DNA from 2 places in the Leptotrichia sp. oral taxon 221 genome. Region 2 is predicted to be linked to the other one. Evidence: riboswitches for the same ligand, from Rfam matches in the RefSeq annotation. Region 2 holds a riboswitch; the other holds the start of a gene.

Region 1 (11,524 bases), 890 kb from region 2:
TAGCAAGAAGTCTAGAAAGTTTATTAAATAAGGATTTCTTGCTACATAAAATTATATTAAATTAATAGTTTTTTAGTTCAAATTGAGAAAAATTTATTTTGTAGGAGGAATTTTTGATGGAAAAGATGAGAAAGAGTAGAATTAAAAAAAACAGGAGTTTCAAGTTTGTTGTAATGATGATTGGTATGTTGATGTTTGTGATATCGTGCGGAGGAAATGTTCGAAAAAATGCTAGTAAAGATGAAATTGTAGCAGCTAATTTTCGTGATATTAGAGATTTGAATCCACATAATTATGCAGGTGAGCTTTATGCGCAGAATATTTTGTATGAAGGACTCGTGTCAATTAATAAGGATGGGAGTATAGCACCACAATTGGCTGAAAAATGGGAAATTTCAAAAGATGGAAAAGAGTATACATTTCATCTTAGAAAAAATGTTGTGTTTTCAGATGGAGAAAAGTTTGATGCGAAGGCTGTAAAAGCGAATTTTGATGCAATTATGGAAAATAAAGATAGACACGGATGGCTTGAAAGTGTACGTTTATTTAATGGATTTGAAACACCAGATGATTATACATTTAAAATTAAATTGAAAGAACCTTATTATCCGATGTTGATTGAGCTTGGTTCAATTCGTCCGTTTAGATTTATTTCGCCAAAAGCTATGAAAAATGGTAAGAGTACGAAAAATGGAGTTGACAAGTATGTTGGAACTGGACCATATGTTTTAAAATCGAATAAAACTGATGAAGAAGCAGTTTTTGAGGTAAATGAAAAATATTGGGGGAAAAAACCAGCAATTAAGACAATTCGTGTAAAAGTTATTCCTGAAGAGCAAACAAGAGCATTGGCACTTGAAAAAGGGGATATTGATATAGTATTTGGACGTGATATGATTGATAGTGAATCATTTAAAAAATTTAAAGATAAAAAAGGATTTTCAGCTATAATGTCTGAACCAGTTGCGACTAGAATGATGCTTATAAACACTACTAAAGGTGCTTTAAAGGATAAAAATGTAAGAAAAGCGTTACAACATGTTTTGGATAAGAAAGAAATTTCAGAAGGAATTTTTGAAGGAACAGAGACACCAGCTGATTCAATTCTTGCAAAAACAGTTCCATATGCAAATATTGATGTGCCGGTTTACAATTATTCATTAGATGAAGCGAAAAAATTGTTGGATGCTGCTGGTTGGGTTCAAGGTGCTGATGGGAAAAGACAGAAAGATGGTAAACCATTAGTAATTACATTAAATTATAATGCGGATAGTGTTAGTGAAAAATCAATTTCTGAATATTTTGGACAACAATTAGCTAAAATTGGAGTAGAATTGAAAACTATTGGGGAAGAAGAGCAATCGTATAGAGATAGAATGAAAAAAGGTGATTTTGATATCGTATTTAATATTTCGTGGGGAATTCCATATGATCCGCAATCATTTCTTGGTGGTATGAGAAAACCTGTTTATGGAGATTTTGCAGCACAACAAGGATTGCCAGAAAAAGCGAAAATTGATGAATCAATTTTAAAAGGATTGAAAACTACGAGTGAGTCTGAAAGAGCAGAATTATTTAAATATGTATTGACAACTTTACAAGATGAAGCTGTTTACATTCCAGTAACTTACGAAACAAATAGAGCGATTTTCAATGATAGAGTAAAAGATGTTACATTTGGAACATCATTATACGAAGTTCCTTATTATTCAATGAATTTAAAATAAAATAAATTTGTATCTGGTATATTTGGAAAATTTGAATATACAGATTAATATTAGGCTTGTTCGGTAATTTCAAAAAATTAAAAAGTTTTGGTTATCGAATAAGTTTGTTTAAAGTAAAATGTTAAAGAGAAATTTTTTAAAATAGAATTTGAAAAATTTAGAAAGGGAAGTTTATTAGATGAAAAAATATATAATAAAACGGATTTTAATATCAATTCCTTTAATTATCGGGATTACATTTATTGCATTTTGTTTGATAAATTTAATTCCGTCAGATCCAGCAGAAGTGGCTTTGCGTGTGAATGATATTACTCCGACACAAGCTGATATTCAGAAAATGCGTGAATTACTTGGATTAAATAGACCGTTTTTTTTACGGTATTTTGATTGGCTTTGGAAGAGTTTGCATTTTGATTTTGGAATTTCATATGTGAATACAAATAGAAAAGTTACTGATGAAATTGCTAGAAGTTTACCTGTAACATTAAAATTGGCGGGGATTTCGCTTGTGATGATATTTGGAATGAGTATTCCAATTGGAGTGCTTTGTGCGATTAAGAAAAATAGCTTTTTTGATAAAATAACTAGAGTGATTGTATTTTTAGGAACTGCAATTCCAGATTATTGGTTATCTCTTATACTTTTATCAATTTTTGCATTAAAACTTAATATATTTCCAATTAGCGGAGTTGGTTCGATTTCAGGCTATATTTTACCTGCGTTTGCATTAAGTATGAGCTATATTTCGACGTATATTCGGTTGATTCGGACAAATATGATTGAAACATTGGAGAAAGATCATATTTATTATGCGAAGGTTAGAGGACTTTCAAAAAAATCAATAATTTTTAAACATGCGTTGAAAAATTCTATTCATTCGTCATTGAATGCACTTGGAATGAGTGTTGTAAAATTAGTTGCTGGAACATTTATAATTGAAAATATTTTTGTGTTGCCAGGAATTGGGCGACTTTGTGTACAAGCGATATTTGGGAGAGATTATCCGATAATACAGGCATATGTGCTAATTATGGGAGTTTTGTTTGTCGTGTGTAATTTAATTGTGGATGTTGTGAGTTGTTATATTGATCCAAGAATTGCAGAGAAAGAGGTGTAAAATGAAAAAAATATTGAAGGATAAAGTGGCGTTAATGTGTTTAATTATACTTGCAATAATTATACTTTTAGGAATTTTTGCACCAATTATTTCAAGTTACAATCCGCTTGAAGGAAGTCTCACTCAAAAATTTAAAAGTCCATCATTAAAACATCTTTTAGGAACAGACTATTTAGGAAGAGATACGTTTACAAGATTAATTTATGGAGTGAGAACAACTTTATTTTTATCAGTTGCGACAATGATTCCAACCATTTTAATAGGATTAATTGTGGGACTTATTTCAGGATATTTTCGAGGAATTATTGATGAAATTCTTATGAGATTTTGTGATGTAATGATGTCATTTCCAAGCCAAGTAATGATTTTAGCTATAATTGGGGCCTTGGGAGTAGGAATAAGAAATGTAATTATTGCGAATATTGTTGTAAAATGGATGTGGTATGCGAGAATGATTCGTGGAAATGTAATTCGTCAAAATGATAAAAATTATATTCTTTTTTCAAAAGTAATTGGAGCGAAGACACCATATATTCTTAAAAAGCACATTATTCCACTTATAATGCCAGAATTAATTGTATTAATTACGTTAGATATGGGTTGGATGATTTTGAGCATTTCAACTTTATCTTTTTTAGGATTGGGAGTGCAGCCACCAGTTCCAGAATGGGGAGCAATGCTTAGTGAGGCTAAAAATGTAATTAGCACAAGACCAGAACAAATGCTAATTCCAGGACTTGCTATTGTAATAACAGTTGCAGCTTTTAATTTATTAGGAGATAGTTTTAAGGATAATCAATAAAGGAGTTTTGACAAGATGAATATACTAGAAGTTAAAAATCTGGAAGTAATTCTAAAAAAAAATAATAAAAAAATTATAAAAAATATTAGTTTCTCGATAGAAAAAAATAGCTGTGTTGGGATTCTTGGAGAAAGTGGAAGTGGTAAAAGTATTACCTGTAAGTCAATTTTAAATATACTGAATGATAATTTTAATATTAATGGAGAAATTATTTTTGATGGGAAAAATTTAATTAATTATACAGAAAAAGAAATGAAAAATATCCGAGGTAAACAAATTTGCATGATTTTACAAAATCCAATGACTTCATTTGATCCACTATTTACAATTCAAAATCAAATGGTTGAAACTTTTTTGGAGCATTTGAATATTTCAGCTAAAGACGCACTAGAGTTGGCGAAGGAATCGTTAGAAAAAATGAGAATGAAGGACATTGATGTTGTTTTGAAAAAATATCCGCATGAATTGAGTGGTGGAATGTTGCAAAGAGTGATGATTGCAATAGCAATTGCATTGAAACCGAAGTTGATAATAGCTGATGAACCGACGACAGCAATAGATTCTCTTAATCAAAAAGATATTATTGAAGAATTTAAAATATTGAAAAATGAAATAAATGTGTCGATTCTATTTGTAACGCATGATTTGGGAGTTTTGTCTTATTTGGCAGATAAATTAATTGTTATGCAAAATGGAGAAATTGTTGAAAGTGGAACGACAGCTGAAATAATAAATAATCACAGTCATGAACATACAAATTTTTTAATTGAAACTCGAAGAGCTTTGATGAAAAAGTTTAAAGAAGTGGCTGATTGGATATCGAATGAAGGTGAGAATTAAATTTATGAGTAAAGAAATAAAAAATGAAAATAACATTTTACTGAAAGTTCTAAATATTAAAAAAAGTTATACGCAGAAAAAATTTCTAAAAAAATCTGTGAAAATAGTATTAAATGATGTTTCACTTTCATTGGAGCAAGGAAAATGTGTTGGAATTATTGGAGAAAGTGGGAGTGGCAAAAGTACGCTTGGAAGGATAATTACTGGGATTGAGAAGGCAGATTCTGGTGTAGTCGAATTTGAAGGGAAAAATATTCACCAAAAAGAAAATAGAAATATGAAAAATGATATTAGTGTTGTTTTTCAAAATTATGTTTCGTCGGTAAATCCTAGATTTTCAGTTGCTCAGATTATTGCTGAACCATTAATAATTAGTTCTCAAGTGAATAGAAGTAAAATTGATAAAAATAAGATAGACGAAGAAGTGAAAAAATTGATAAAAATTGTGGGACTTTCAGAGGAATTTTTGGAAAGGTTTCCACATGAATTGAGTGGTGGGCAACTTCAAAGAGTTTGTATAGCACGGGCAATTGTGACAAAGCCGAAGTTTATTTTGTTGGATGAAGCTGTTAGTTCTCTAGATGTTTCTACACAAGTTGAGATTTTAGATTTATTACAAAAGTTGAAAAAAGAGTATAATTTATCATACATTTTTATAACTCACGATTTATTGACGATAACTTATATTTGTGATAGTGTAATATTTTTTAAAGATGGAAAAATTGAAGAAAAAATTGATGATATACGGAACTTGAAAAATATTAAAAAAGATTATTCGAAAAAATTATTGGAGGCGGTAATAGAATTTTGATGAAAAAGAAAAATATAAATTTGGAAAGTTATAGAAATTGGGAGTACTTGAAGTTAGCATTAGGGTTTACGTTATCGACATTGACGACGCCACTGTTAAATTCTGTCGATACTGCAGTTGTAGGGAACTTGCCAAATCCAGTATTTATCGGTGGAGTTACGCTTGGAGGAACGATTTTTAATACGATTTATTGGCTATTTGGATTTTTGCGTGTAAGTACATCAGGATACTCAGCAAAAGCTTTTGGGGAAAAGAATAAGAGTGAAGAAATTACAGCTTTAATCCGTCCTGCGATAATTTCAGTTTTAATCGGAATGTTTTTCGTTCTTTTTCAAAAAGTTATTTTATGGGGATTTTCAAACTTTTTTGATGCTGAAAAAGAAATAACGAAATATCTAGAAATTTATTTCAATATTTTAATATGGGGGGCACCTTTTGTACTACTAAATTACACATTTTTAGGCTGGATAATGGGACGAAAAGAAATCAAAAAGTGCTTAATCTTACAACTTTTAACAAATGTCACAAATATTATGTTAGATTTATATTTTGTAAAAGTTTTAAAAATGGATGTTGCTGGAGTAGCAATTGCAACCTTGGTTTCACAAATATTAACGACTATTTTATCAATATTAATAATTTTGAGAACTTTTTCTATAAAAGAAATTTTTAGTAATATTGATTTAAAGAAAATTTTAGAAAAGTCAGAAATAAAAAAAGTTGGAGCAGTAAATTTTAACTTAGTGATTAGAACACTTTGTCTTTTAATAACAACAAATTTATTTCTTGAAAAAGCGGCACATAGTGGAAAAATAGTACTAGCAGCTAATTCGATATTATTCCAAATTCAATATTTAATTGCATATATTTTTGATGGTTTTGCAAATGCTTCAAGTGTTTTTTCAGGAATAGCGATTGGTGAGAAAAATTTTTCAAAATTAAAGTGGACACTAAAAAAGTCAATAAATTCAAGTATTGCTATTTCTATATTTTTAAGTATTGTAATTATAATATTTGATGAAAGTTTTTTGATGTTTTATACAAAAAATATTGAAGTTATACAAATTACAAATCAATATAAAATTTGGATAATTATTTTTCCGTTAGTTGTGAGTTTTGGATTGGTTGTATACGGTAATTTTACTGGAGTGATGGAAACAAAATATATTAAAAAATCGATGTTACAAGCATTAATTGTATTTTTGATTTTTTATTTTTTAGCAACAGAAATTTATCAAAATCACGGACTGTGGCTATCATTTTTGGCTTTTTCTCTTTCAAGGTCAGTATTTTTAATGAGATATGTAAAAAGATTTCTAAAAAAATATGAAAATTTATTAATTGTGTCAGAACATTTGTAACTATAGTTATGTGAGATTCAAAAAAAAAATTTTAAATATGGAGAAATCAAAGATAAAAAATAAATTTGAAATATAAAACTAAAAAATTAGTTAATTTTATTCGTTTTCTATGAAAAATCATTACAAATTTATAATTGAATTAACAGAAATATAGAGTATACTCTTACTGAAGTAAATTATGAAGAAGAGAGGATGATAGTTATGAAACTATTGAAAAAATCTATGTTAGTATTATCTGTAATGACTTTAGTTGGAGGAATGGCTTTCGCTGCAGCACCTAAAAATAGAAAAAAAGCGCCTGCTAGAAAAACAGTTGCTAAAAAAGTTGTTGCAAAAAGACCTGCAGCAGAATCATACACTTGTGGAGCTGAAAGAATAACAGTTACTTATCCAACAACAAAAACTGCAAAAGTAGTAACAAAAGCTGGAAAAGTTTATAACTTAAATGTAGCAGTTTCAGGAAGTGGAGCAAGATATGTTTCTAAACGTGGAGATATAGAATTCTTTAAAGGTGGAAAAGACGCTATCTATAGAGGACCTAATAATATTGAAAAATCTTGCACAAGAAGATAATTACAGAAAAGTAAGAATGTAAAATTCTAATAAAAGTTTTTTACTTTTGAAATTCAAGAAATAATTTATGATAAAAACATAATTGACAGATCATACTGAAAAAGTAAGATTTGAAAATTATGTTTTTTTATTTTTAAAATTTCTAAATAATTGATTGAAAAAAAGTACAAAAGATGTTAGAATTCTAGTAAAGAGAAATTATTATTTTTGCAATAAAAAATGAAAATTAATTTGTTATGACAGATTTATTAATCGAGAGATAGGAAAGTGAGTGCGATTCTCACACTGTCCCGCAACCGTAAAAAGACAAATTACTAAAAGAAAAGGAGTAAAAAGAAAAAGTCTTTAAGTCGGATAGCTATCCATAACAATTATTCATAAATTAACTACGGAAGATGGTTAAAAGAATTATAATTTTTAGATAGGGTTAAAAGTTTATTTTTACTTTTGATTTAAATTTTAAAGTTGAAGAAATTATATTGTTGTTTGACCGTTTGTTTAGAAACGGATTTTTTTATGAAAAAAATTTTTTGAATTTTGTGAGATAATAAAATTTAAATCAAGGAGATGAAAAAATGAAAAATTTATTGAAAGTAATTTTTGTTTTATTTGTGATGGGAACTCTTTTTGCTTGTCAGTCTAAAAAAGAAGGAGCGGCAAAAGGAAAAACAGAAAAATCAGGGAAAATTACGTTAGCGTTTAATCAGGATCCCGTAGGAAATTTGAATCCACATGAGTATTTACCAAGTCAATTTATTACGCAAGATATGGTTTATGATGGACTTGTATCTTATGGGGAAAATGGAGAAATTAAGCCAATGTTGGCAGAATCATGGAAAATCTCTAAAGATGGGAAAACTTATACTTTTAATCTTAGAAAAAATGTAAAATTTTCAGATGGATCAAAATTTGATGCAAAAAATGTTGTGAAAAATTTTGATACTATTTTTTCTAAAGAAAATAAGCCTAATCATTCTTGGTTTGCGTTCACGAATCATTTGAAGTCATATAGAGCTGTGGATGATTATACATTTGAAATAGTGTTAGATACGCCGTATACTGCGACATTGTATGATTTGGCGATGATTAGACCTATAAGATTTTTGGGGGATGCTGGATTTCCTGAAAATGGAGATACTTCGAAAGGGATTAAAAAACCTGTAGGAACTGGAGCATGGGTTTTGAAAGAACATAAAAATAATGAATATGCAGTGTTTGTAAGAAATGAATATTATTGGGGGAAAAAACCAGCAGCATCTGAAGTTGTAATTAAGGATATTCCTGATAGTGAAACACTTGCACTTCAATTTGAATCAGGGGATATTGATTTGATTTATGGAAATGGATTGATTAGTTTAGATAGATTCCAATCATATAGACAAGATAAAAAATATACAACAGCAACTTCTGATCCAATGTCTACAAGAATGATACTTTTAAATACTACAAGTCCAATTTTGAAAGATTTAAAAGTTAGACAGGCTTTGAGTTATGCAGTGGATAAACAAAGTATTGCTAAGAATATATTTGGTGGAGTTGAAAAACCTGCAGATGCGATTTTTGCACCAAATGTACCTAATACAAATGTTGAGTTGAAGAAATATAATTTTGATATTGCTAAGGCTGAAAAAATGCTTGATGAGGCTGGATGGAAAAAAGGCGCTGATGGTATAAGAGAAAAAGATGGTAAGAAAATGGTATTGTTATTCCCATATATTAGTTCAAAAGTTACAGATAAAAATGTAGGTGAATATATTCAAGGAGAATGGAAAAAAATCGGTGTTCAAGTTGATTTGAAGGCGATGGAAGAAAAGGCATACTGGGAAAATGCAATTACTAGAAATTATGACCTTATGTCTGATTTTTCGTGGGGAGCACCATGGGATCCGCATGCTTATTTGACTTCAATGGCTGATGATTCAACAAAAGGAACTAATCCAGCTTATGCTGCACAATTAGGATTGCCAATGAAAGCTGAATTGGATAAAACTATTAAAGCGTTGCTAGTGGAACCAAATGAAGCTAAATTAAAAGAAATGTATAAATATGTATTGACTACTTTAAATGATCAAGCTGTATATATTCCAATTACATATCAAGCTTTATTGAGTGTTTATAGAACAGGTGAATTGGAAGGGGTTAAATTTATGCCAGAAGAAAATAGAATACCAGTTTGGACAACTGTAAAAGTAAAATAAATTAAAGTATTAGAAATAGATTTTATTGATGAATTTATTAGTTGATAAAATCTATTTTTTAGATTTTTTATAAAAAAATATTTGGGTTTAGAGAATGTCTATAATTTTGTGTAAATTAATAGATGAATTCAGTAAATTCAATACTTTGCTATTCTGTTTACACAAAAATTTTTACACACTCACTATAAGGAGGAGGATTTTTAATAAAATGATAAAAAAAGTAATGTCGTTAATTTCAATTTTTTTTGCAATATCTGTGATAACATTCTTCCTTGTGAAACTATCACCGGGAGATCCTGCTGAAAATTATTTGAGAGCATCCCATGTGAGCATAACGGCTGAAACGTTACGAGAAACTAGAAAGAATCTTGGATTGGATAATCCGTTGCCAGTACAGTATTTTAATTGGCTAGGAAACTTGTTAAAAGGGAATTTTGGAACATCCTATACTCAAAAAACACCTGTTATAGATCTTGTGACAGAAGCCTTTGTACCAACTTTTCAATTAGGAATATTTTCGTTTATAATTTTAATTGTAGTAGCTCCTTTTCTAGGAATTTTAAGTGCAATCAAGCAAAATACAGTTTCTGATTATATTATTCAACTTTTTTCGTATATTTGTGTATCAATTCCGACATTTTGGTTAGGATATATTTTAATCATTTTCTTTTCGGTTTCATTAAGAATTTTGCCTGTTTCAGGACGAGGAGATTGGAAAAATTTAGTTTTACCATGTATAACGTTGGTTATTCCATTAATTGCACAAACAACTTTTTTTATACGAAAAAATATTTTAGAAGAAATGGAAAGTTCTCATGTGGAAAATGCGATTATCCGTGGTGTTTCTAAAAAAAATGTAATTATTAACCATTTGTTAAAAAATACGGCAATTCCAATTATTACTGTTTTGAGTTCGAATATTATGTATTTGTTGACGGGAAGTGTGATAATTGAGGAGATTTTCGCTTGGCCTGGCATTGGGAAATTATTTGCGACTGCGGTTAGGACAGGGGATTTTCCGTTGATTCAAATATTGCTTTTGTTTTTTGGAATTATGTCAATTGTTGTGAATGAAGTTACTCAAATTTTGGTGAAATTTATGGATCCACGATTGAAAATAAAAGAGAAAATGAAGAAAGAAGCAAAACATGGAGGTGTAGCATAAATTATGAAAAAAAGAAAACTATTTTATTTTTCAATTATATTAATTGGAATTCTGATTTTTATTGCGATTTTTGCACCTGTATTAACACCATATGATCCACAATTTATGGATATTTCTCAAAAACTTCAGCTTCCGAGTAAACTTCATAAATTGGGAACAGATCAGATGGGAAGAGATGTTCTTTCAAGATTAATTTATGGAACGAGATTATCTCTTATGATTTCGACTCTAATTACGATTGTAACACTATGTATCAGTTTTCCAATTGGAATTTTAGCAGGTTGGTATGGAGGGAAAATTGATAAAATTTTTTTGTGGATTGTGAATATTTTTATGTCATTTCCTAGCTTTTTACTTGCAATGGCTTTTGTTGGAATTTTGGGACAAGGGATAGGAAATATCGTAATTGCAGTAAGTGCTATTGAGTGGGTTTATTATGCGAGAATATTGCGAAATACAGTTTCAAGCGTAAAACAACAAGAATACGTTCAATCAGCTCAAGCAATTGGTGCGTCTCCATTTTTCATAATTAGAAAGCATATTTTGCCATTTGTTTTTAAGCCAGTTTTAGTGGCAGCACTAATGAATACAGGAAACGTAATTTTAATGATTTCAAGTTTTTCATTTTTGGGAATAGGAGTTCAACCAAATGTGTCAGAATGGGGAATGATGTTAAATGACGCAAAACCCTATTTCAGAAGAATACCAGGATTAATGCTATATCCAGGAATGGCAATTTTTTTAACAGTCCTAGCTTTTAACTTGTTAGGAGAAACTTTTGAGAAAAAAGGAATAAAGAGAATATGGAAAAAATAAGTATAAATAAATTAAAAATCAATATTGATGGGAAAAAGGTTTTAGATAATGTTTCGTTTGATTTAAAAAAAGGAGAAACACTGATTATTATTGGAGAAAGTGGTTCTGGGAAAA
Region 2 (11,524 bases):
ATCAACAAAAACATTTCTCTAAAAATTTTTGGAAATCTCATTTTTTCAAATATATAGTCTAAATCTACAACTGGTGTTGAGCAAATAAGAAAATAAATTACTGATATTGACGAAAATGAACGTAACAAAAATGTCCAAATATCCGCCTTTATTAGCCATAATGAAATTACAGTTGTTAAAATAAATAAAGCTGGAACAAAATTCAGCTTTAGTAAATCTTTCACTTTCACTTTTACTACAAATAAAAGAAGTAAATTAAATAATGTAAGATTAAAAATAAATACTACTTTACTTCCCGTGTAAAGCAAAAATACTAATGTCATCATTGACAACGTAAATTTTATTCCAGGATTAATATTTTTTATGGGATTCGTATATGATATTTTATCTATTAGCATTTTTTCTTTCACCTTTGAAATATCCTAAAACATATCCTACAATTCCTGCACCTAATGCTGCTTGTAACGCAAAAAGTAAACTTTCAGTTTCCTCTCCAGGCAATTCTATTAAATTTTTAGCCCAAGGCTTGTAATCAGGTTTTATCGTTTTAATCATTTCTTCTCCCTTGTCATCTGAACCACCAAATTCAGATTTTACGAGAAGTAATGGTACGACACCTATCAAAAGTATTAAAACCAATAAAATAACATTCTTTTTAAAAACACTTTTATTTTTATTCTTATCCATTATTCTTCCACCCCTTTTACTTCATATTTGTCAAGTATATTCATTACAACATTTGTAAGCAATCCTTCAATTATAGCAAGTGGAATTTGAGTTACTGCAAATACCATTCCAAATTTAATAAATGAAGCAAGTACTCCACCTTCAGGCGATGGATACGCAAGTGCCAACTGAAAAGATGTAACAACATAAGTTGCAAGATCCCCTATTGCTGCTGCCAAAAATATTGCAACCGCTCTATTCTTCTTAGCAAGTCCTTTATAAATCAAGTACGAAACAATTGGTCCAGCAATCGCCATTGAAGCCGTATTTGCCCCAAGAGTAGTAAATCCTCCATGTGCAAGTAATCCAGCTTGGAATATTAATACAATTGTCCCTAAAATTGAAGTTACAAATGGTCCATATAAAATAGTTGAAAGTCCTACTCCAGTCGGATGTGACGAACTCCCTGTAACTGATGGAATTTTCAACGCCGACAACACAAAAATAAATGCTCCTGCCAATGCAAGTGTCATTTTATCCTTAACACTCCCTTTAGAAACAGTTTGAAGTTTTTTTATCCCCAAAATCCAAAACGGAATACACACAACAAACCATACAATAACCCAATTTAATGGTAAAAAACCTTCCATAATGTGCATTGAAAAACCGTTTACACCTATTAAAAGCATACTAGTCAAAACTAAAAATAATAATGTTTTCTTTTTCATTTTTTCTCCTTCCAAAACTTTTATTTAGTTTTAAGCAATCCAAAAAAAAATCAGCTAAAAGCCGAATTTAATACACGTCAAATTCCATAAAAGCAATATTTGTACTAACATCGTACATTCACTATGTGCTAATGGAACAAATCACCATTGATTCATTTACTGATGTATATCAAATTTCCCCTTCCCAGAAAATCTATAATATATCAATATTAGGCAAGTCTCCTGACTAACTTCAACCTACTCACTTCCTTCCCAAGATCCCATCAATCTCAGTGGTCATCACGCTTTCGTCAGTTTCACAGTAGTGGGGGCTGTATCGGATTTCAACCGATTTCCTTATTAAGTTTGCAAAACACCTATTATCTTCTAATAACATTATACCTTTTATTATATTTTTGTCAATAATTTTTTTAAAATTTTTACAAGATTGTACCTAAAAAAATTAATTGAAAGAATTAATTGATTTTTAAATTAACAATAATCTCCACAATTTATATGCATCCAATAAAAATGGAGTCATCTCAATGATGAGACAACTCCCAAATCAAACAATACATACTTTTGAACCTCTCGCAAAGATAACGAGGTTCTTGAGTTTTCATCTTTTTCAAGACCAACAATCAAAGACTCATCACTCAAGACTTTTGAGAGTAAAACTCTACTGAAACGCTTCACGTTCCACTGGCTCGGTTCTCAACCATTTTCTTTTATACCAGTCAATATTTCCTTTTATTGTTTTTTATTAACCATAAATTTCAATATCAACTATAATTTATATTACATCCATAGTATACCTTAAAAACATATTTTGTCAATAATTATTTTAAATTTTTATTAGTAAATCGCTCTAAATCCGATTCCACCTCTGATGTTGCTTCCTTTAGTGTCGTATCCTGCGTTTACAGTTACTCCGAATCTAGTGTTGTCTACACCTAAGTTAAAGTCAAATTTACCGTTTCCTCTTCTGTCTTCTTTTTCACTTCTCAATTCATACCAATCAGCATTTGTGTATCTTACTCTTGCCTTGTTTGTTCTGTTTACTTTTCCTAATTCATTTTCGTAAGCAGCTGTTAAGCCAACTGATAATTGTGATTTAACTGCTACTGGTTGAACATATTTGAATTCTAATCCAACTTCTGGTTTAACTGAGAAGTAATTGTTTCCATCTACTTCCAATCTAACTTGTCCTTCGTCTTCTTTAATGTCAGTAAATCTTCCATATTCCATTTTCAATGCTCCGTAAGGTCTCAAATGAGTTTTTTCAGATGTTCTGATATCATATCCTAAATCTGTTTTGAAAGCAGCTCCGTATGAATAATAATCAGATTTTGCATCAAACGTATCATCTACAATCCAGAATCTACGTTTCATTTCATTTTTACCTGCGAATACATCTCCAGCAATTGTCCATTGTAATGAACCATTATGATCCATATATGGTGACATTGTTTTAAAGATTCCAGCTTTTAACATAGTTTGATTTTCTCTTGATCTACTTATATCTTTAAGTTTGTAATGATTATTTACAGCTCCTGCATACCATCCTGATTTATTTCCAAGTTTAACTGTTTCATTTTCATGAACATAAGCTACTCCAGTCGCATTACTTGTGTAATCATAAATTCCAGCAGAATCAGTATTGTATTCATTTCTTATACCAAATACTTTAATTTTATTATTATCTTTAGTAGGATTTCTCCATTCATTTTGTAAGTAATTAAATTCTTTGTCTAATACATTTCCAGTTTCATTAATTCTTTGTTGCACATTTCCATATTGGTGACCTTTCATTTCATCAATTGCTTGTGCTAAAATGTGAGCTTCTCCTTTTCCTAAATCATTCAATTTATTGAATAAATCTTTTTCTCTTCCGCTAGTTTCTACTCCGTATCTTTGTTCTAATCCATCCAAGAAATTGTATGTATTTTTATCTTGAGCGAAAGCTGTATAAGGTATTTTAACTAGGTAAACTTTTCCTAGAGCACCTGTTGATAAATTTTGTGTTGCAGTTGCAAACCATGTCAAACTTCCAGCACTTAATGCAAATTTAGTTCCAGTTCCTGAAGCTGCCATATTTAAAATCATTGAATTATATGGATCAATTATGTTGCTACCAACTTCAATTACTTTACTGTCAGTATATCTAGCTGCTTCATTACCAAATAACAAGTCAACTTTTTGTAATCCTGTAAGATTATTAACTCCTACAATTGGATGTGTATAGTTTACTCCTGACGTATCAATATACATTCCTAATGAACCAACTTGTTCGTTTGTTGGAATACTTCCTAAACCAGTTGCTCCTAGATCAACAATTGTTGTTGCTCCACTTGGAGAAGTAACTGATACTGAGCTTGGTGTGTTAGTTCTTGCATTTGTGTCAACATAAGTTGGCGTTACAACTGAACCATTTATTTTAATTGTAGCTGAAGTTGCTCCTGCTGGTGCTATAATTTCTATTCCTGCTACTGTTTTACCTGTAGGGCTTCCAGATTTTCTTACAACTCCTTCGGCTCCACCAGTATTTGTAACCATTCCTGTTGTACCTCCACTAGTTTCATTTGAGAAAGTTCCTGTAGAACCAAGATATCCAGCTTTATTATTAGGCCCATCTACAATAATTTGTCCATAGTTTTTAATTACTCCACCACCTGTGGCAACTACACCTAAGATACCATCATTAGTTGCTGTTGGAACTGTTTTAATAATTCCCCAGTTTTCTCCTACTGCGTTATTATCAACATACATTCCTTTTGTATTTTTTCCGCTTAATTCAATTGTACCATTATTTATTGCTTTTGAACCACTTCCTGAAGCGAACATTCCAATTCCTTCATCAAGAGCTACTTTTATTGTTCCATCATTTATAATTGTTCCATTAGAAGTAGCCATTCCCATTCCATATTCTGGAACTGGAGTTGCTGATAAATTACTTCCACTTACTGTAATTGTTTTACCTGCAGCATTTCTAGCAGTTCCTCCATCAATTGCATAAATTGCTACACTTCCTGTTCCTCTTCCAAAATCAATATCTGCATTATTTGTTACTGTTCCTGCAGAATAAATTCCATAAGTGTTATTTCCTGTTGAAGTTAATGGAACATTATTTGTTACTGTTATATCTTTATTATTCGAATAAATAAATTTCGCTTCATTTCCTAATGTTGCAGTTCCATTTGTAGTTAAATTTGTTGTTCCTGTATTTTTAATTACATAACCAAATGAAGAATTTCCAATTGTCATATTCGTATCAGCATTTATCGTTCTTCCTGCTGTTCCAGTAGTAAATACTCCAACTGCTTCATTTGCTCCAACATTTATTTTAGAACCTGAATTTAATGTAATATTTCCTTCTGTCGAATAAATTCCAACACCTTCATCTCCAACTGTAATTTCTCCAGTTGAACCATGTGTTACTGTCTTACCAAAAATACCATAATTTTTATTTCCACCAATAATCTTACTATTATTCGTAATATCTGTAGCAACATCATCAGTGTAAATTCCAACACTTGGAATTGAACCTGTCGAAGTCGCCAAATTAATTTCTCCATTGTTTATTAATGATGAACTATTATTTGCAAACATTCCAACTTGTTCTTGTCCTGTCATATTAATTTTTGCATTTGTATCATTTGTTAACGTTGCTTTATCTCCTATCATTCCAATAGATTTATCTCCTGATAAAGTTAACACTCCGTTTCCTGTATTTGTTCCAATAGCATCAGTTTTTGTTCCTGCTGAATTATTATTTTTTACGTAAATTCCATATGAAGTTGTTCCATCTAATGAAACATTTCCTTTATTTATAATACTAGTTGTTCCTTCACCGGGTCTTCCTCCAAATTCATTTACTTTAGGTGCTCCAGTAACTGCATCTTCCCTATATGCCAATCCTAATAATCCGATTGAACTGTTTCCACCAACATTTACAGTACCTTCATTATTTACTTCAGAACCGTTTACTGCGTAAATTCCTACTGCACTGTCATTGTGAGGATTTGTTGTTAACTGCTCAACATTTATTGTAGATGATGCATCTGTATTCACTTTTCCATAGTTTATGAATAATCCAACTGCTCCGCTTCCTGCGTCTGTTCTGTCTGCTGAAACCGAAGACCCTGCTGCAAGATTTATTTGAGTCTCATTATTTGAAGCTGCTGAACTGCTTGAACTCATATCAAGTCCTACAACACCTTTCATACCAGCCGCTGTTAAATCTGAAGAACTTAAATGTGCCGTTACATTTTTCCCTGCCTGTAAATTTAAAACTGCACGTTGAACTAAATATCTTTTAACAAATTTAAATGAATCTGTTGCTTCGTTAGCAATATTAGTAGCCAAACTTTTATCAATATCTGTATTAATATTATAGTTTAACATTCCATCTACAAAAGCTTTTTTATAATTAGTATATGTTGTTGTTCCATCTTCCCCATTTACAACTTGAATTCCTGAAGCAGCAATACCTAAATCAGTATCTATAGATGTTAAATTTACTATTCCTTTATCTTTAAATTCAAATGGAATAGCATCATTTGACATAACAACTATCTTTGTATTTGCATTTGTTGTTATATCACTTAAAGAAGATCCTTGTACTCCTATCGCTTTTCCTCTTAAAACAACTGTACTTCCTTGTAAATCGATTTTTCCATTGTTTCCACTATAAATAGAATAACCGCTTCCTTTATAATCTAAAATTGAATTTTTTAAATTTATATTACTTGTAGAGCCATCACTGTACACACCAACTAATCCATCAGATAATTTCATAAAACTGTTTTCTGCTTCAATTTGCCCTCCATTTGTTGTATAAAAACCAACTCCATTACTTCCAGAAATAGTAACTTTAGGAGTTCCTATTGATGAATCAGTTACAACAGTTACTCCTGATGCATTTACAGTAGCAGATGGTTGTGCAACAGCATTTTCTGTTATAGTTACTTTCCCTCCATTTTTTGCATAATACAGCACTGCATCAGAACCGACAACTTCTCCAGTAGCACCTTTATCCAATGTTACTGTAGATCCAGCTACTTCAGAATAAGCCAACGTGAACCCATTTCCACTAACTGATGTTGAAGATAAAGGCAACGAATTATTTACTTCTAATGTTCCTCCATTTTTTGCAGCAAACAATATCGCATTTTTTCCACTAACCTTAAAATTATTAGTTATATTATTATAAACTAAATTATTATTTGCACTTCCATCTGAAAGATACCCTATATTATCTTCTCCACCAATAGTTATCCCACTAGTAGCTGAATCTTTAAATGTAAGATTAGCTTCCCCTAATCTTATAGCTGTTGAATTTTTAGCATTATTTTCTAGTTTTACAATATAATTATTCACATCCTTTTGTGTAAATCCTGCATTTCCTTGTGAGAAATCAAAATTTATTCCTATAGAGTTTTGAACTTTTGATGCATCTCCTTCTGTATCTCCATAAGTAGCATCTTGTGCCGTTAATGCTGAACCTCCAATTTGCACATTAAATTTTGAATTGGAAAAATTAGGAGAAACTGTATTATCAGATTCTACCAAGAAACTAACTCCTACTGATTTATCTCCATATATCTCTATTGGTTTATTTAATTGGATATCAGCCCAAGAAGTCTGAGTTACTGGATCAGCTCCTGTAGTTCCTGAAACTCCTATACTTTCACTCCCAAATAATCTCATAATTCCATTATTAATAGAACTTCTTTTCAACGGAGCATTTGTAGCTGATGTATAAACCCAACCATAACTTTTAGGTGCATAAAATTCAATAACTCCATTATTTCCATTTTCAACAGTATCAACTCCAGCATCACCATATGTAAATGCCGCAAAAATATGCCCTTTTGGATCATTTCCAGTTCCACCAGGTATTCCTGTAACCAAATCAGTATATGCCCCTTTTTGAGCATATCCATTAATTTTACCTTCATTTACAAATGTGATATTGCCATTACTACTTACGTTATCTATTTTTACAACTAATAAATCATTTCCATATAAATTAGTAGTTCCTTTGTGAATTAATTTTGATTCTGGATTAGATGCATTGTTATTATTTCCCATATAATAAAGCACATTCACATCACCAGATACATTAGAAACTGCATTTACAGTTACATTACTTGGTATTTCTGCAAGAAGTTTACCACCCATACCAAAAAATGCTACTTTTGGGGATGTTCCATTGTCTGAAGAAGGAAGGTGGATTCCACTTCCTGTTGGTGTATATGTGGCATTTTCTGAAGCATTTATAAATGAATAATCATAAGTATTACCTCCACCATGAAAAAATAAATTAAAATTTCCACCAGTAAGATCTAATTGAGACAATAAACTATTATTATCCATAGTTCCATCTTTATTATATCCTGTACGATTCTCAGGTACATCTTCAACCCCTACATTTATTGTTGGTGATTGAGGTGGTTGACTAATATTAACATTTTTAGGATTAATAACAGGCGGTGTTACCATCAATGGATCAAACGGAGGCAATCCCCCACTAGGCGTAGTAGGCACAAAAGTAGGTGCTGGTTTATCTATTGATAATGTTCTCAATGAAGCATCCACTTGAATTTCTACTGGTCTTTCCATTGCATTTCCTAATCCTATTGAAGTTGTTCCATATTTCCCTTCTGTTGATTGGTAATTGTATTTACCTAATCCAGCGTTTCTTTTATACTTGACATTGCCAGTTTTGTCTCCATGACCTTTATACGTTCCTTTCCATTCATTTAAGAACGTATTGGCTCCATATTGCCATGATTTCCAAGGCGATTTTACTACTTGATCTCCTTGTTCCATTAATTGAATTAATTCCAAATTGTAATCTTTCATTAATTTATTGTTTTCTGCTTTAGTCTTTCTAAATTCTTGTCGCATATCTCCTATTGAAGTTGATATTTCTTGTCTTTGATTTTGAATTTCTTTATCTGTTGTTTCAGAAAACCCGAATATTCCTCCTAACAAAAATGCCAATAAAGCTTGTTCCGTATATTTAAAGTCTTTACATCTCTTTGCAAAAGCTTTTAAATCTTTTTCTAACTTTTTTAGGTTGTTAGTCATACTTAAATCACCTCATTTTTAGTTTCTTATTTTTCATTTTTCTACTAATTTAAATTTTATAAAATAATAAATCAAAGTTTATTACTTAAAGAAGAAAGTTTTATTAATATTTTAAATTTATTATTTCACAGAATTTTATAATGGTTACATTTTAAAAATTAATTCATTATAGTAATAATTTCAAATTCATTTGTTATTATAATGAATTACTATAGTTTAAAATTAGCTAATCTTAGTATACTACAAAAAAAAGAAAAAATCAATTGAATTTTGTATTTCTTTAATAATTTTCTAAATTTACTTATACTTTTATATTTAAAATACAAAAAAAAGACCATTTTCTAAATCAGAAAATAGTCTAAACTTTTTCAAATTTTCTCTCTCTCAAACCTAACCTCAAACTCTTTCCCACAAAAAGCCAATCCAATCTTCAAAACTTTCTCTATCCCAGCATTTCTCAATGCTGAAACATACTCTTTATCATCAATTTGTTTCAATGCAATTTCACATTCTCTTTTTAATTTTTCCTGAATTTCTTCCAAACTAGAATTTTCCTTTACATTAACAACTTTTAATTCAAGTATTATTCCTTCATCTCTTCTTAACAGATTTCTAGGTTTCAATAATAAATCGTATCGACCTTTTCCTGAAAAATTATTCGACGTAATTTCATATTCTCTCCTCAATTTCAAAATTAATCCAAGCATTAATCCATGATAAAATTGCTCCTTGTAAATTCCACTTACATCAAATATCCCAGTATTCTCCAATAAAATTCGCTTCATTTCAAACCTAAAAGTTTCAATATCTCCTGTTTTTAGCGCGTAAGTCATTCCTGAAAATTTATCATAATCCTCAAAATACACATCAATAAACATTTCTGAAAACATTCTTAAAATCTCTTCATTTGGAATTTTTAAAAACACGTCTTCTTCCTCTTCGTCATATTTTTCAGCTAAAGTCAAATATCCACTATGAAAAAATAAATTCCAAATATTTCGACTAAAATTCGCTTCTAAATTACCAAAAGTCATGTTGTCATTTATTCTCTTTAGAATGCTTTCTTTATTCAATAATTTAGAAAAATCATTGAAAATCTCATTTTTTAATCGTTTTAAGTATAATTTAATAAGCTCATTTCCGCTCGTATTTACCCAATATGGTTTTAATTTTTTCTCATCTAAAAAATTAATAATTGACCATGGATTGTAAACTTGAATATCGCCAAACAAATAGCCATTATACCACTTCTGAACATCTTTCAAATCGTATTCCAAATTAAAGTCCTTCAATGCTTGTTCAACTTCTGACTCAATAATTCCAAAATATTCTGTAAATTTATCATTCAAAATTGTATGAACTTTTAAATTGTTTAAGCCTGAAAAAATATTTTCCTTTGCAACTCGTAATATGCCTGTTATTACCCCTAATTCTAAGTATTCGTTATCTTTCAAAACACTTCCGTAAAAACTTTTGAAAAAGTCGATTGCTTCTTCATAGTAGCCTTTTACGTAGGAATCTATTATTGGTTGGTCGTATTCATCTATTAGAATGACTACTTTTTTTCCATAAAATCCGTATAAATATCGTGTCAAATTTAATAATGCCTTTTTCCATCGAGCATTTTCTCTTCCAAACCAAATCGCATCAAATTCTTCTAAATCTCTTTGATTTAGCTTTTCTCTGATTAAATAAAATTGATTATAAAGTTCTTTTATTTCGTCCTGAATAGCTTTAAACCCATTCTCCCAGTTTTTCTCCCCATAATTCCTAAACGAAATCGAAATTACTGGATAATTCCCCTGTTTTTCAAAATATTTACTTTTAGAAATATTCAAATTTTCGAATAATTTTCGATTTTCTTCTTTATTTTCAATATTAAAAAAATAGTTTAACATTGATATATTTAAGGTCTTTCCAAATCTTCTTGGACGAGTGAATAATTCTACTTTTAAACCTTCTTCCAAAATATTCTCGATAAAATTAGTTTTATCAACGTAGTAATAGTTATTTTCTATTATTTCCTTAAAATTCGATATTCCAATTGGTAACCGTTTTCTCTCATTTTTTCCCATAAAATTCTCCCCTTTTTTCTTTTTCCAAAACTATTATCAAATTTTCTCTCTCTCAAACCTAACCTCAAACTCTTTCCCACAAAAGGTCAACCCGATCTTCAAAACTTTCTCTATCCCAGCATTTCTCAATGCCGAAACATATTCTTTATCATCAATCTGTTTCAATGCAATTTCACATTCTCTTTTTAATTTTTCCTGAATTTCTTCCAAACTAGAATTTTCCTTTACATTAACAACTTTTAACTCAAATATTATCCCTTCATCTCTTCTTAACAGATTTCTAGGTTTCAATAATAAATCGTATCGACCTTTTCCTGAAAAATTATTCGACGTAATTTCATATTCTCTCCTCAATTTCAAAATTAATCCAAGCATTAATCCATGATAAAATTGCTCCTTGTAAATTCCACTTACATCAAATATCCCAGTATTCTCCAATAAAATTCGATTCATTTCAAACCTAAAAGTTTCGATGTCTCCTGTTTTTAGTGCGTAAGTCATTCCTGAAAATTTATCATAATCCTCAAAATACACATCAATAAACATTTCTGAAAACATTCTTAAAATCTCTTCATTTGGAATTTTTAAAAACACGTCTTCTTCCTCTTCGTCATATTTTTCAGCTAAAGTCAAATATCCACTATGAAAAAATAAATTCCAAATATTTCGACTAAAATTCGCTTCTAAATTACCAAAAGTCATGTTGTCATTTATTCTCTTTAAGATGCTTTCTTTATTCAATAGTTTAGAAAAATCATTGAAAATCTCATTTTTTAATCGTTTTAAGTACAATTTAATAAGCTCGTTTCCGCTTGTGTTTACCCAATATGGCTTTAATTTTTTCTCATCTAAAAAATTAATAATCGACCATGGATTATAGACTTGAATATCTCCAAACAAATAGCCGTTATACCACTTCTGAACATCTTTCAAATCGTATTCCAAATTAAAGTCCTTCAATGCTTGTTCAACTTCTGATTC

Evidence for each region. Region 2 has a riboswitch for cobalamin ahead of J4863_RS07815 (energy-coupling factor ABC transporter permease). Riboswitches for the same ligand answer to the same signal wherever they lie in the genome.
Region 1: it holds a riboswitch for cobalamin, as region 2 does, so the genes downstream of both, nikA (nickel ABC transporter substrate-binding protein) here and J4863_RS07815 (energy-coupling factor ABC transporter permease) in region 2, are expected to answer to the same signal.

What each region holds. Positions count from the first base shown of each region.
Region 1 covers NZ_CP072378.1:852,687-864,210, forward strand. Annotated here, with positions in the region: gene nikA (nickel ABC transporter substrate-binding protein) at 117-1,727, shown strand; gene opp1B (nickel/cobalt ABC transporter permease) at 1,906-2,844, shown strand; gene opp1C (nickel/cobalt ABC transporter permease) at 2,846-3,646, shown strand; gene J4863_RS03745 (ABC transporter ATP-binding protein) at 3,662-4,486, shown strand; gene J4863_RS03750 (ABC transporter ATP-binding protein) at 4,491-5,297, shown strand; gene J4863_RS03755 (MATE family efflux transporter) at 5,297-6,658, shown strand; gene J4863_RS03760 (MliC family protein) at 6,860-7,231, shown strand; cobalamin riboswitch at 7,455-7,609, shown strand; gene nikA (nickel ABC transporter substrate-binding protein) at 7,807-9,429, shown strand; gene J4863_RS03770 (ABC transporter permease) at 9,638-10,594, shown strand; gene J4863_RS03775 (ABC transporter permease) at 10,598-11,410, shown strand; gene J4863_RS03780 (ABC transporter ATP-binding protein) at 11,398-11,524, shown strand, end outside.
Region 2 covers NZ_CP072378.1:1,742,816-1,754,339, forward strand. Annotated here, with positions in the region: gene J4863_RS07805 (CbiQ family ECF transporter T component) at 1-398, opposite strand, end outside; gene J4863_RS07810 (energy-coupling factor ABC transporter substrate-binding protein) at 385-687, opposite strand; gene J4863_RS07815 (energy-coupling factor ABC transporter permease) at 687-1,394, opposite strand; cobalamin riboswitch at 1,589-1,769, opposite strand; gene J4863_RS07820 (autotransporter-associated N-terminal domain-containing protein) at 2,229-8,468, opposite strand; gene J4863_RS07825 (AAA family ATPase) at 8,837-10,543, opposite strand; gene J4863_RS07830 (AAA family ATPase) at 10,580-11,524, opposite strand, start outside.